3 regions of the Ferdinandcohnia sp. FSL W7-1320 genome follow, and region 2 is predicted to be linked to each of the others. Evidence: predicted binding sites of a transcription regulator. Region 2 holds the regulator's gene; each other region holds the start of a gene.
What was found. The regulator Rex, encoded in region 2, represses fermentation and respiration genes when NADH is low (regulators of the CRP and FNR family bind a similar motif). The targets are predictions, from matches to a motif close to TTGTGAAATATTTCACAA.

Region 1: a site for Rex is predicted at 2,345-2,362, ahead of NST91_RS18920 (DUF2249 domain-containing protein). Genes of this name have one in related genera too.
Region 3: a site for Rex is predicted at 1,670-1,687, ahead of pflB (formate C-acetyltransferase). Genes of this name have one in related genera too.

The regions. Positions count from the first base shown of each region.
Region 1 is NZ_JBBPAM010000001.1:3,833,321-3,837,608, forward strand. Features, by position in the region: gene NST91_RS18905 (TIGR04053 family radical SAM/SPASM domain-containing protein) at 1-528, opposite strand, end outside; gene NST91_RS18910 (DUF5316 family protein) at 864-1,157, opposite strand; gene NST91_RS18915 (molybdenum cofactor guanylyltransferase) at 1,301-1,906, opposite strand; gene NST91_RS18920 (DUF2249 domain-containing protein) at 2,056-2,286, opposite strand; gene NST91_RS18925 (hypothetical protein) at 2,488-2,625, shown strand; gene NST91_RS18930 (cyclic nucleotide-binding domain-containing protein) at 2,784-3,473, shown strand; gene NST91_RS18935 (DUF2249 domain-containing protein) at 3,595-3,834, shown strand; gene NST91_RS18940 (DUF2249 domain-containing protein) at 3,834-4,040, shown strand; gene NST91_RS18945 (heme-copper oxidase family protein) at 4,055-4,288, shown strand, end outside.
Region 2 is NZ_JBBPAM010000001.1:319,992-324,279, forward strand. Features, by position in the region: gene NST91_RS01635 (ABC-F family ATP-binding cassette domain-containing protein) at 1-1,602, opposite strand, end outside; gene moaC (cyclic pyranopterin monophosphate synthase MoaC) at 1,736-2,218, shown strand; gene NST91_RS01645 (redox-sensing transcriptional repressor Rex) at 2,247-2,906, shown strand; gene NST91_RS01650 (twin-arginine translocase TatA/TatE family subunit) at 2,942-3,133, shown strand; gene tatC (twin-arginine translocase subunit TatC) at 3,150-3,899, shown strand; one part of gene NST91_RS01660 (IS3 family transposase) at 3,967-4,288, opposite strand, start outside.
Region 3 is NZ_JBBPAM010000001.1:583,659-587,946, forward strand. Features, by position in the region: gene NST91_RS02880 (excisionase family DNA-binding protein) at 1-145, shown strand, start outside; gene NST91_RS02885 (D-2-hydroxyacid dehydrogenase) at 208-1,164, opposite strand; gene pflB (formate C-acetyltransferase) at 1,809-4,037, shown strand; gene pflA (pyruvate formate-lyase-activating protein) at 4,067-4,288, shown strand, end outside.

The DNA.
Region 1 (4,288 bases), 3.5 Mb from region 2:
GTCCTCAACTAATTTTGCCATTTCATCTAATGCATGGACATTGTATCTTGATATTACAGTGTTGATTTGAATTGGAATTTCAAGTTCATGTAAATATTTAATGGCTCTCATTGTTAAATCGAATGAACCATTTGTTCCGCGGAAATGGTCATGAATTTCAGCAGTTGGACCATCTAAGCTAAATGCCCAGCGAGCTAATCCTACTTCTTTCGCCTTTTGAATGGCTTCTTTTGTTACATTTGGTGTTGCACTTGGTGTCATGGAAACGCGCACACCTTTTTTAATTGCATATTCGGCAATGTCATAAACGTCAGTCCGCATTAACGGGTCCCCACCTGTGAATACAAGCATCGGATTATTCATCTCATATATTTGGTCGATTAGCTTTTTCCCCTCTTCAAAGGAAAGCTCTCTAGGGTCTCTTTTATACTGGGCTTCGGCACGGCAATGTAAACATTTTAATTGGCAAGCCCTTGTAAGCTCCCAAATCACAATAAATGGAACTTCGTTATAGTCTCTTTCAAACATGAGGCAAACCTCCCTTGTTAATGTACACATTTTAGCATTATAAAATAGTGAGCAATGTGAGGTACATCACAGGAAACGGAGGTGTTTAAAATTGTTCACAAATTAAGAAAAGCGTAAGCACCTTGAAATTGAACGTCTACTTACTACTGCCACGTCCTGTGGCAAACGTAGACGCCAGCACATCGTGTGCAAGTCCGAAAAGCATAAGAAAAGCTGGCGAGAAGGATGCATTTTATCCTTCTTGACTGATTGGCTTATGACCTCAAGGGGGTAGGCGATGGAGCTAGACAACAAAAATATATGAAATTGAAATGAAGAAATATTCTTTGAAGAAATTAAATGTAATTGAGGGTTAACACTACAGCTACAAGTAGGTTTGGAGCCCCCAAGAGGAAAAACAAATAGGAATATCGAATTCTTGTTTTGCGTTCTTTTTTGCTTTCGGTGTAATAGTTCGCTCTGGCACGATCGCCACTTACAAAGGTATCAGATACAATTCCTGCAAGTAAAAAACATATTATACCCAAAGTCCCAGAAATAACTGAATAAGTTTCAAATTGACGAGTAGACAAACCAATTAATAGTAGAAGTCCAGAGGTTACTATACCTAAAATTAAGCCTACTCTCAAACATAATCCCTCCTTAAAGATAGCTCAGATATTATTATTTTATCACATTTTTCAGAAAATTATGAGTGTTAGACTTGAATAATAATAACAAAGACGTTGCGATGTAATATGGCAACGTCTTTGTGACATATATCGTGTGATCCTCAAGTCGGCTTATGGTTTATTTTTTCATATTCAGTTTTATTATTGATATTCTCAAATTCCATACCTTGTAGCTGAAGATCTTGGTCGGTAACAAATTTTACATTGCAAGTGCCTAATAACTGTGTCATTTTTAATTTTTTATCTTTAAGTAATTGTTCAATCTTTTTTGCGACTCTAGCATGATACACGGCAATTAATGGCTGTTGTCTGTCATTGATAATGGGTACGATTGCATCAATACTTTGATCATTGGTAAAAGTAATAAGCTGCTTTACTAGATTGTCTGTAACAAAAGGAGTATCACAAGGTAAAATTACATACCAATCTGAGTTTGTTTTCTGCATGACTGTGAATATGCCAGCGAGTGGTCCATTGCCCTGAAATTCAGGTAAATCCTGAATTATGGAAATCGAGGCTTCGTTTCGAAATTGCTCTTCTAATACAGGATGGCTCACAATATAAAGTTGGTCCACGTTATCTTTTAATGCATCAACTGCATATTCGTAAAAATATTTGTTTTGAAATTGCGCAAATGCCTTAGGGCTTCCGAATCTCCTTGATTCCCCCCCAGCCAAAAGAACACCTATGAATGTCGGGATTTTCATCAGTAAACACCCTTTTGATTTTTTCTTCATAGTAGCATGAATGAAACAGCCTACCAAACAAAATTCATCATGAATCAAAAAAAGTGTAAACAAAGCCTTTAAAGACCATGCCTACACTATGTAAGAGATTGGAATCTGCGATTGATTTTTTATTTTTTACCGATTGCAACGCGCCATACTTCTGGTCCCTGTTCAAGGTATTCCCAAGTGAATGCGTCACCACGTTCGATCATAAACTGGTATTGGAGTGGTCTTGGATCGTGGTCATTTGATAGCTCCATGATTTCACCTGGTTGTAAACTATCAAATGTTCTAAAGATTGTTGGATGCTTATCCTTCGGTGCATAATCTGGTGCGTTTACTTTCGCTGCAAATACCATTTTAAAATTCCTCCTTTTGATTTATGGGTCCATTGTACCCGAGTCTTTTTAGACCATGTTGTGAAGCAAATCACTATTTACGTATGTTTTTTATCATATGTTCCGAAAACTATGCGATAATTAGATTAAATGAATATCCCACGTAAACATCTTGTCATTCTTCATGATTGTGGAGTTTAAAAGAATTAACGGGGTGAACACATGAAGGAATTTGTAGGCAAATGTAAGGAATGTGAAAAAGATATTTTTTGTTTAGATGGTTTTATTAATGGTGTTGTATTAGATGATAAAAATGGAATACTTTGCTTTAATTGCGCTGAAGAAAAGCATGATAACTAAGCTAGGAGTTTGACTCCTAGCTTTTTTGTGTCCAATTTTTGAACATTGTTGTCATCCTCACCGACTATGATTTATATCACTGTTTTAAAAAGTGGAATTGTTACACTAAATGTTGAGTAACCGCATATATAGTTTATTTTGAACAAGGAGTGAGACAGATGGGATTGCCATCGATTCGTGAACAATTGAAAGGAGTACCCTTGTTTCGGGAACTAACATCAGAAGAACTCGACCCAATTGTAGAAATTTCACAGTCACGATTATATAAACAAAAGATGTTTATCTTTATGCAAGACGATCCACTTGATCGTGTATTTTTCATCCAATCTGGAAAAGTAAAAATTTACAAGTCTGATATGCATGGGAAGGAACAAATTGTTTCTGTTCTAGAAGCAGGAGAAATGTTTCCTCATGCTGGCTTTTTTCGAAAAGGCGGATATCCCGCACATGCCGAAGTAATCGAGGATTCAAATATCATCTTCACCCCCATTGATAAGTTTGAAGACATATTGCTAAAAAATCCTGAGCTTTGCATAAAAATTTTTAAAGTGCTTGGTGAAAAAATAATAGACCTCCAAAAACGTCTAGAAGAACAAATTTTGTTAAGCACCCAAGAACAAATCATAATGCTTTTACTTCGTCTATGTAGGAGTAATGGTGAAAAGACTGGAAATCGCTTTAAACTTACAACTCATTTTACAAATCGAGAACTCGCTAATATGATCGGAACAACTCGTGAATCAGTGAGTCGAACGATTTCTGTTTTGAAAAAGAAGCATATTGTTGACTTGACTACAGACGGTTATTACTTATTAGATCATATGAAACTGCATGATGAGATTTTCTAAAACTAACTTTCAGCCTAATTGACAATCCTAAATAAAATTTGCATTTGTGATTCAGGTCACAACGTTTCTCATTGAAAATGATTATCATTAGTTTATAAACGTTGATAAGGGGGACTTTCAAGTGGAATCAAAAGTAGTAGAAGTAGATGTTAGGGAAGATCTTAAAAATAAGATTGAGCCATTTCAAAAGATTATGGAAGCCGTTAAACCTCTACAGAATGGAGATACATTCATCTTACATGCTCCATTCAAACCGACTCCTTTATTTCCTATTTTAAAGGCAAAAGGGTTTTCAAACGAGGTAGAGCAAATTGATAAAAAACATTGGAAGGTTACCTTTACTAAAAGAGGTGACAAATAATGATATTAGATAACCGAGGTCTTGAGCCACCAACTCCAATGATGCGAACGTTAAAGGCTCTCGAGAAACTAAACAAAGGTGAAACATTGACGATTATAAATGATCGTAAACCTATGTTTTTATATGAACAGCTTGAAGAACTTGGTTACAAGCATATAACAGAACCACATCCTGAAGGCGGCTTTCAAATTGAGATTACAAAATAAGGAGCTGCTTGATCATGATACCTCAATTATCAAATGAAACAAATATCAGGCTACCACTTTCTTTCATTTTATTTAGTGTTGCGGCATTGGTCACATCCCAAGTCATCCTGCTATTCAATGGACATATGGTGATTGATGGGAACTTTAGGGCCCCTGCCATTCTATCATCAGCTCATTTACTTATTCTTGGTTGGGCCTTAATGGTTGCGATGGGGGCAATGTATCAGCTTATACCGGTAGCATTTTTG
Region 2 (4,288 bases):
AAGGTGGTAGTCATAATCACCTAAGTATTCTGTAAGTCCTTCATTAGATAACTCAAACACTTTTGTTGCAATGCGGTTAATAAAATATCGGTCATGGGAAACAAAAAGGATTGTACCGGGATAATCAATTAGAGCATTTTCAAGTACTTCCTTACTATCAAGGTCTAAGTGGTTGGTAGGCTCGTCAAGAATGAGAAAATTAGATTTCTCCATCATTAGCTTCGAAAGGGCAAGTCTTGCTTTCTCGCCACCACTTAAGGTTGAAACGGTTTTTAACACATCATCCCCTGAGAAGAGAAAGTTTCCAAGAACCGTACGGATTTCTTTTTCAGTTTTAAGAGGGTATTCGTCCCATAATTCATTTAAAACTCGCTTGTTCGAGTTGAGGTCCGCTTGTTGTTGATCATAGTAACCGATGGTCACATGTGAACCAAAGCGAAATGTTCCCTCTACGTTGTCGAGTTTTTCAATAATTGCTTTTAGTAAGGTTGATTTTCCGATTCCGTTTGGACCCACTAAAGCAATGCTATCTTCACGGTAAATATTGAAATTAATATTTTTGATAATCGGTTTGCCTTTTTCGTACGAAACGGTGATATCTTTTGCACTTAGTACGTCATTTCCACTTTGCCTCTCGATTTCAAATCGGAAGGAAGCTGACTTTTCATCACCTAACGGCCTGTCCATTAGCTCCATTCTTTCAAGTTGCTTTCGTCTACTTTGGGCACGCTTGGTGGTTGAAGCTCGAACTAGGTTTTTTGCGATGAAATCCTTTAGCTTTTCCACTTCTTCTTGTTGTTTTTCATATTTTTTCAACTCAAGTTCATAGTTTTCAGCCTTGAGTTTTAAATAGTTGCTATAGTTACCGACATATCTGGTGCTTGTGTGTCTTGAAATTTCATAAACTTGGTTGACCACTTTATCAAGGAAGTATCGGTCATGGGATACGATTAATAGTGCTCCAGGATATCCTTGTAGATATTGTTCTAGCCACGTAAGTGTGTTGATATCAAGGTGGTTAGTTGGCTCGTCCAAGATTAACAGATCAGGCTTGGTTAGTAATAGTTTACAAAGGGCAAGGCGTGTCTTCTGACCGCCGCTTAAGCTGGATATTTTGGTTTGGTAGTCTTCTTCTGTAAAATTAAAACCATGTAGAATGGATCGAATATCAGCTTCGTATTGATAGCCTCCCTTTTCCTTAAAATCAACCTGTAGCTGATCATATTCTTCAAGTAATTTTTGGTAGTCAACCGGATTTTCAAAGAGGGATGGGTCTCCCATTTTAACCTCTAAGTCTCTAAGGTCTTTTTCAAGCTTTTGTAAGGAGGCAAAAACAGTTAGCATTTCCTCCCAGATGGTCAAACTCGATTCAAGTCCGGTGTTTTGAGCGAGGTAATCAATGGTAACACTTTTCGGTTTGATAATTTCACCGCCATCATGAGACATATGGCCAGCAATAATTTTTAAAAGTGTTGATTTTCCAGCACCGTTTCGTCCAACGATGGCAATACGGTCGCGAGTTTGTACTTCTAACTTTATATTCGATAATATAAGATCAGCAGCAAAATACTTTTTGAGCTGATTTACTTGTAGTAAAATCATGTTATTTCACCTCTTGTTTCTATCATCAGTGTATCTTATATTGTCTAATTAGAGCAACTGCAATGATATTGTTCACAGATGTATCAAAGACAGATGTGTTAAAATAGTGTATAGTTTATGGGAGGGTTTGTTTATGTCATCATTTACCCATTTTAATGAGCAAGGTCGTGCCAAGATGGTCGACATTACGGAAAAAGCAGATACTGTCCGTACAGCAATTGCAAAATCAAGTATTACTGTAAATAAAATCATTTATGAGCAAATAATAAATAATGAGGTTAGTAAGGGTGATGTCCTTGCTGTTTCTCAGGTTGCCGGGATTATGGCAGCCAAAAAGACGTCAGAGTTAATTCCGATGTGTCATCCATTGGCATTAAAGGGCGTTGATATACGTTTTAGCTGGACAATCCAAGATGAATATATTTTAAATATCACGGTTTCAGTTAAAACAAAGGGCAGTACAGGTGTCGAAATGGAAGCACTTACTGCTGCATCTGTTTGTGCGCTAACTGTCTATGATATGTGTAAAGCGGTTGATAAAGGAATGGTCATTGGACCAACTTATTTGGCTGAAAAAACAGGTGGAAAGAACGGAGATTTTATAAGGGAGCTATAGTTAGTTCCAAGTTAGTGGAGGAATTAAGGTGAATCTTGAACAATCAAAAATACCACAAGCAACTGCCAAAAGGCTGCCACTTTACTATCGATTTTTGAAAAATTTGCATGCCTCAGGAAAACAGAGGGTTTCATCTGCAGAACTAAGTGATGCGGTTAAGGTTGATTCCGCAACAATTAGGAGAGATTTTTCTTATTTCGGAGCATTGGGAAAAAAGGGGTATGGTTATAATGTCAATTATTTATTATCCTTTTTTAGTAAGACCTTAGATCAAGACGAGTTAACGAAGGTTACTTTAATCGGTGTAGGGAATTTAGGTACAGCATTTTTACATTATAATTTTTCAAAAAATAATAATACAAAAATTGAGCTTGCGTTTGATGTGGATTATAATAAGGTAGGTAGTAGTATTGGTGGAGTAAAGGTACACCATCTTGATGACCTGGAAAAAGAATTGCCTGATGATGTAACGGTGGCTATTCTAACGGTGCCGGTTGGGGCAGCTCAGTCGATTACAGACCGCTTGGTTAATAAAGGGATCAAGGGTATTCTTAATTTTACCCCAGCACGAATCAATGTGCCTGAACATATTCGGGTTCACCATATTGATTTGGCCGTAGAACTACAAGCCCTTGTATATTTCTTAAAGCATTATTCAAATGATTCAAATGATTCAAGTGAAGAATAATAATAGATCTTATAATTGTAGGGAGGTGACTTACAGTGGGAAGTCTTGGATTCGGTAGTATTTTATTGATTGTATTTGCAGCGTTATTAATCTTTGGACCGAAGAAGTTGCCTCAACTAGGAAAAGCAGCGGGTAATACATTGCGTGAGTTTAAAAACGCAACAAAAGGTTTAGCAGACGATGACGATGATGATGTTAAGAAGAATGAAACTCAAGATGTGAAGTAATGATAGGATGAGTCACATGAATGAAAAAGAAATGTCCGTCTATGATCATATTGGAGAGTTACGAAAACGACTGATCTACGTAGTCGTTTTCTTCTTCATTGTTGCATTAGGAAGCTTTTTTCTCGCAGAGCCAGTTATTCTCTATTTGCAAAATGCAGAGGAAGCAAAAGAGCTGACAATGAATGCTTTTCGTATGACAGATCCAATTAAAATCTATATGCAATTTGCTTTTATCATTGCCCTTGTTATCTCATCTCCTTTTCTACTTTATCAACTTTGGGCCTTCATCAGTCCTGGCTTATATGAAAAGGAAAGAAAGGTAACCTTGAGTTATATTCCGCTTTCGGTAATCCTTTTTCTAATAGGAGTTTCTTTCTCCTACTTTATTTTGTTCCCGTTTGTAGTGAACTTTATGACAAGGTTAGCGGAACGCCTTGATATAAATCAGGTGATTGGAATTAACGAATATTTTCAATTCCTGTTGCAATTGACTTTACCGTTTGGCTTTTTGTTTCAACTGCCGGTTATTGTGATGTTTTTAACAAGATTGGGAATAGTAACACCAATGTTTCTATCTAAAATACGAAAGTTCGCGTATTTTATTCTATTAGTCATCGGAGGTTTAATCACACCTCCTGAAATAATCTCGCATTTAATGGTTACAGTACCGTTATTCGGATTATATGAAATCAGTATTCTTGTATCAAAAAGTGCCTACAGGAAGGCACTAAAAGCAGAAATGGAAGCGGCAAATTCGATAGAGTAGGGAAATCTATAAAAAAAATAACCTCCGTTGTAATCTGTACCCCTTGTAAAGGACATTTTAAAAAAAGCTAGGCTACTTTAAGAAGATGATCTCTGTATTGAACAGGGGTCATCTTTTTCATATTCCATTGATATCTGTAGTGATTGTAGTAGTGGATGGCAGCTTTCACTTCTTGCTTAAGTTCTTTTAAAGTTTCACATGATTTTATATCAGCCAGGTCCTTAAAATGACCAAAGAATGATTCCTGTGGGGCGTTGTCCCAACAGTTACCTCTCCTAGACATTGATTGTTCCAATTTGAATTTTTTCACCAGCTTTTGATAAACAGGGCTGGTATAGTGACCTCCCTGATCAGAATGTATATAAGCTCCTTTAGCCAGTTTGATTCTC
Region 3 (4,288 bases), 260 kb from region 2:
TGCACTTTTCGATGGGGAACAATACTTATTAAATAAGGAACAATTCAACACTACCCTCGAGCAGCTTGAAAAATACAAAAAGCTCTACCTAGAATGGCTAAACGAACCCATCCCAGAAGATATTGATGTGAAGGATGAAGATTAAGGTGGAACACAGGGACAGGTCCCTTGTCCCACCATTTTTTTACAGGGGCAGTGTACTTGTCCCTAATACCCTTTCTTATAGTCCACGACATTCCTCGGCAGAACTCCGCCTTGAGCGTAGCTTTTTAGATTCGGGATAAAGATATCTTCAATGACACGTTTGGTGTAATGCTCTGTTGAACCAGACGTATGTGGTGTCACTATCACATTTTCAAAGTCCCACAGCGGGCTGTTTTCTTCAAGCGGTTCTTTTGTAAATACATCCAAACCTGCCCCAGCGATTTCTCCTGAGCGTAGTGCCTCAATTAAATCATCTTCAACAACAATTTCACCGCGTCCGATATTAATGAAAAATGCAGAAGACTTCATTTTTTTAAACTCTTCAGCCCCAAACAAATGATGCGTTTCATTAGTCAATGGCAAAGTTACTACGACATAATCACAATGAGGCAGAACATCAGACAGCTGGGCCGTTGTATACATCTCATCCACAAATTCCTCATCCCGGTCAGAGTGGCGAACCCCAATTACCTTCATACCAAAGGCCTTAGCAATCTTCGCCGTTTCCTTCCCAATATGACCGACACCTATAACCCCAATTGTCTTTTCATGAATTTCCAGATTCATATCGGCATGATGCCACTTTTTCTCTTGTTGATTACGGACATATGTATGTATTTTTCTCGTTAACCCGAGGATTAAGGCAAAAATAGTTTCTGAAATCGGATAGGCGTGAACTCCATTTGCGCTCGTCAGAACAATATTTTTCTGCTCCATTTCCTCAAGTGGCATACTATTGACACCAGCACTCCAGCTTTGTAACCAGCGAAGCTTTGAGTCAGCAAAAATGGAATGCTCCGCAATTTCTTTTTTCCAGCCAACAATAACCTCAGCATCTTTTAGATGATCTAACCAAACAGATGAATCTCGTCCCGCAACAATCTCCCAGTCAGGAACAATCTTTTTAATCTGATCCAAATGAAATTCTTCTATGTTTTGCGTAATAACTAGTTTTGCCATGTAAGTCCCACACCCCAATTTTTTATTTTTATCATAATACAGACTGGCACGTATTACCAGCCTCCGGTTCACAGGGACTGGTTCCGCGTCCCACCATATTTTTACAGGGACAAGGGACCTGTCCCTCCGTCCCATTTGTTTTAGTTGTTTGGTGGTACTCCAGCAGGATTGGAGTAACATCGCTATCCAGAAATTAGGAGGATGGAGGTATTCCAGTGGCGTTGGAGTATCATTATTACCCAGATATTAGGAAGGTGGTAGTAATCCAGCATCATTTGAGTAACATTAAAATCCAGAAATTAGGAGGATGGTGGTACTCCAACATCATTGGAGCAACATCAAAATCCAGAAATTAGGAAGATAATGATAATCCAGCCATATTGTAGTGTCACCACCTACCGAATCATAAGAAATTAATGGTACACAAGCCGGTTAGTTTTGCTCCGAGCAAGTAATTTTGACCAAATTTTGATGAAAATATGGCTAAAATGGTAATTCTATTTATTTGTGAAATATTTCACATGACATAAAACTTGTTCCGATGTATGATTGACTTGTAAGAAAGTTTGTTCAGTAGTGAACAAACTAAGTCTTAAAACAAACATATATGTAAACAACCTTTTATAGGATGGAGGTCATTGATGATGAAAGCATGGGATGGTTTTAAAGAAGGAAAATGGCAAAAGGACATTGATGTACGTGACTTCATAATAGAGAACTTTACACCATATGAGGGTGACGATGAATTTTTAGTGGGACCGACCGAAGCGACAAATACGCTATGGAAGCAGGTAATGGAGTTAACAAAGCAAGAGCTGGAAAATGGCGGCGTACTTGATATGGATACGAAAATTGTATCTACGATTACTTCACATGGTCCTGGTTACCTTGATCAGGAAAAGGAGAAAGTGGTTGGATTCCAAACGGATAAACCCTTTAAGCGCTCACTTCAACCGTTTGGTGGAATTAGAATGGCGGTTGATTCTGCGAAATCCTATGGGTTTGAAATAGACCAGGAGATTGTAAAGATCTTTACTGATTATCGAAAAACGCATAATCAAGGTGTATTTGATGCTTATACATCAGAAATGAGACTTGCGAGAAAAGCGGGTATTATTACAGGACTACCTGATGCATATGGTCGTGGAAGAATCATTGGTGATTATCGCAGGGTAGCCCTTTATGGTGTCGATAGACTCATTGAAGAAAAAAAGAAAGACCTTCTTGAAACTGGAAATGGAACCATGACTGACGACATCATTCGTGACAGAGAAGAACTTTCTGAACAAATTCGTGCACTACAGGAATTAAAGGAGCTAGCTGTCTCCTATGGCTATGACATTTCAGAACCGGCTACAAATGCAAGGGAAGCATTTCAATGGCTATACTTCGCGTATTTAGCAGCGATAAAAGAACAAAATGGGGCAGCGATGAGTTTAGGACGTGTGTCCACATTCCTAGATATCTATATTGAAAGAGACATTAAAAACGGCACTCTAACCGAGCAAGAAGCACAGGAAATTGTCGATCATTTTGTCATGAAACTGCGACTCGTTAAGTTTGCAAGAACACCAGATTACAATGAGCTATTTAGTGGTGACCCTACTTGGGTGACAGAATCTCTAGCAGGTGTTGCGCTTGATGGGCGTCCATTGGTTACAAAAAACTCATTCCGTTTCTTGCATACTCTAGACAATCTTGGACCAGCACCTGAACCAAACCTAACTGTACTTTGGTCAGTGAAGTTACCTGAAAACTATAAGAAATACTGCGCAAAAATGTCTATCAAAACAAGCTCCATTCAATATGAAAATGACGACATTATGCGAGAAACGTATGGGGACGACTATGGCATCGCGTGTTGTGTATCGGCGATGACAATTGGAAAGCAAATGCAATTTTTCGGAGCAAGAGCGAACCTAGCGAAAGCTTTAATCTACGCAATCAATGGTGGAATTGATGAAAAACTGAAAATCCAAGTTGGTCCGACATACTCACCAATTACCTCAGAGTATCTAGACTATGAGGAAGTTCTTGAAAAATATGACCTCATGCTTGAATGGCTTGCAGGACTTTATGTAAATACATTAAATATCATTCACTACATGCATGATAAATACAGCTATGAACGATTAGAAATGGCATTGCATGACCGTGAAATCTTACGAACAATGGCATGCGGAATCGCGGGGCTATCTGTGGTCGCTGATTCACTAAGTGCTATCAAACATGCTAAGGTTAAAACCATTCGGGATGAAAACGGAATTGTAGTAGATTACGAGACTGAAGGAGACTTCCCGAAATACGGAAACAATGATGATCGTGTTGACGACATCGCAGTTGAGCTTGTGAAGCGTTTTATGAATAAGATTAAAAAACATAAAACATACCGCGACTCTGTTCACACACAATCCATTTTAACCATCACATCTAATGTCGTGTATGGGAAAAAGACAGGAAACACACCTGATGGCCGTAAAGCTGGGGAACCATTTGCTCCTGGTGCTAATCCACTCCACGGCCGTGACACAAAGGGTACACTTGCTTCATTGAGTTCTGTCGCGAAGCTTCCATATGAATACGCGTTAGATGGAATCTCAAATACTTTCTCAATCGTACCGAGAGCTTTAGGAAGAGAGGAAGAAGCGAGAATTAGTAACCTAGCAGGTTTACTTGATGGATATATGATGAAAAAAGGTCACCATTTAAATGTGAACGTCTTTGACAGAGAAACATTAATGGATGCAATGGAACATCCGGAGTTATATCCGCAATTAACAATTCGTGTATCAGGTTATGCCGTGAACTTTATCAAACTAACAAGAGAACAACAAATTGATGTGATAAACCGAACATTCCACGAAACCATGTAAGGATGTAAGAAAAGAGGAGGACGATTAGCATGAACGGACGCATTCATTCCATTGAAACCTGTGGAACGGTAGATGGACCAGGACTACGTTATGTTATTTTCACTCAGGGGTGTTTGCTCCGTTGCCAGTTTTGTCATAACCCTGATACTTGGAAATTAAATATGGGGAAGGAAATGAGTGTTTCAGAGATTATCAATGATATCAAAACCTATCTTCCTTTTTTCCAAGCATCGGGCGGTGGTGTTACCGTA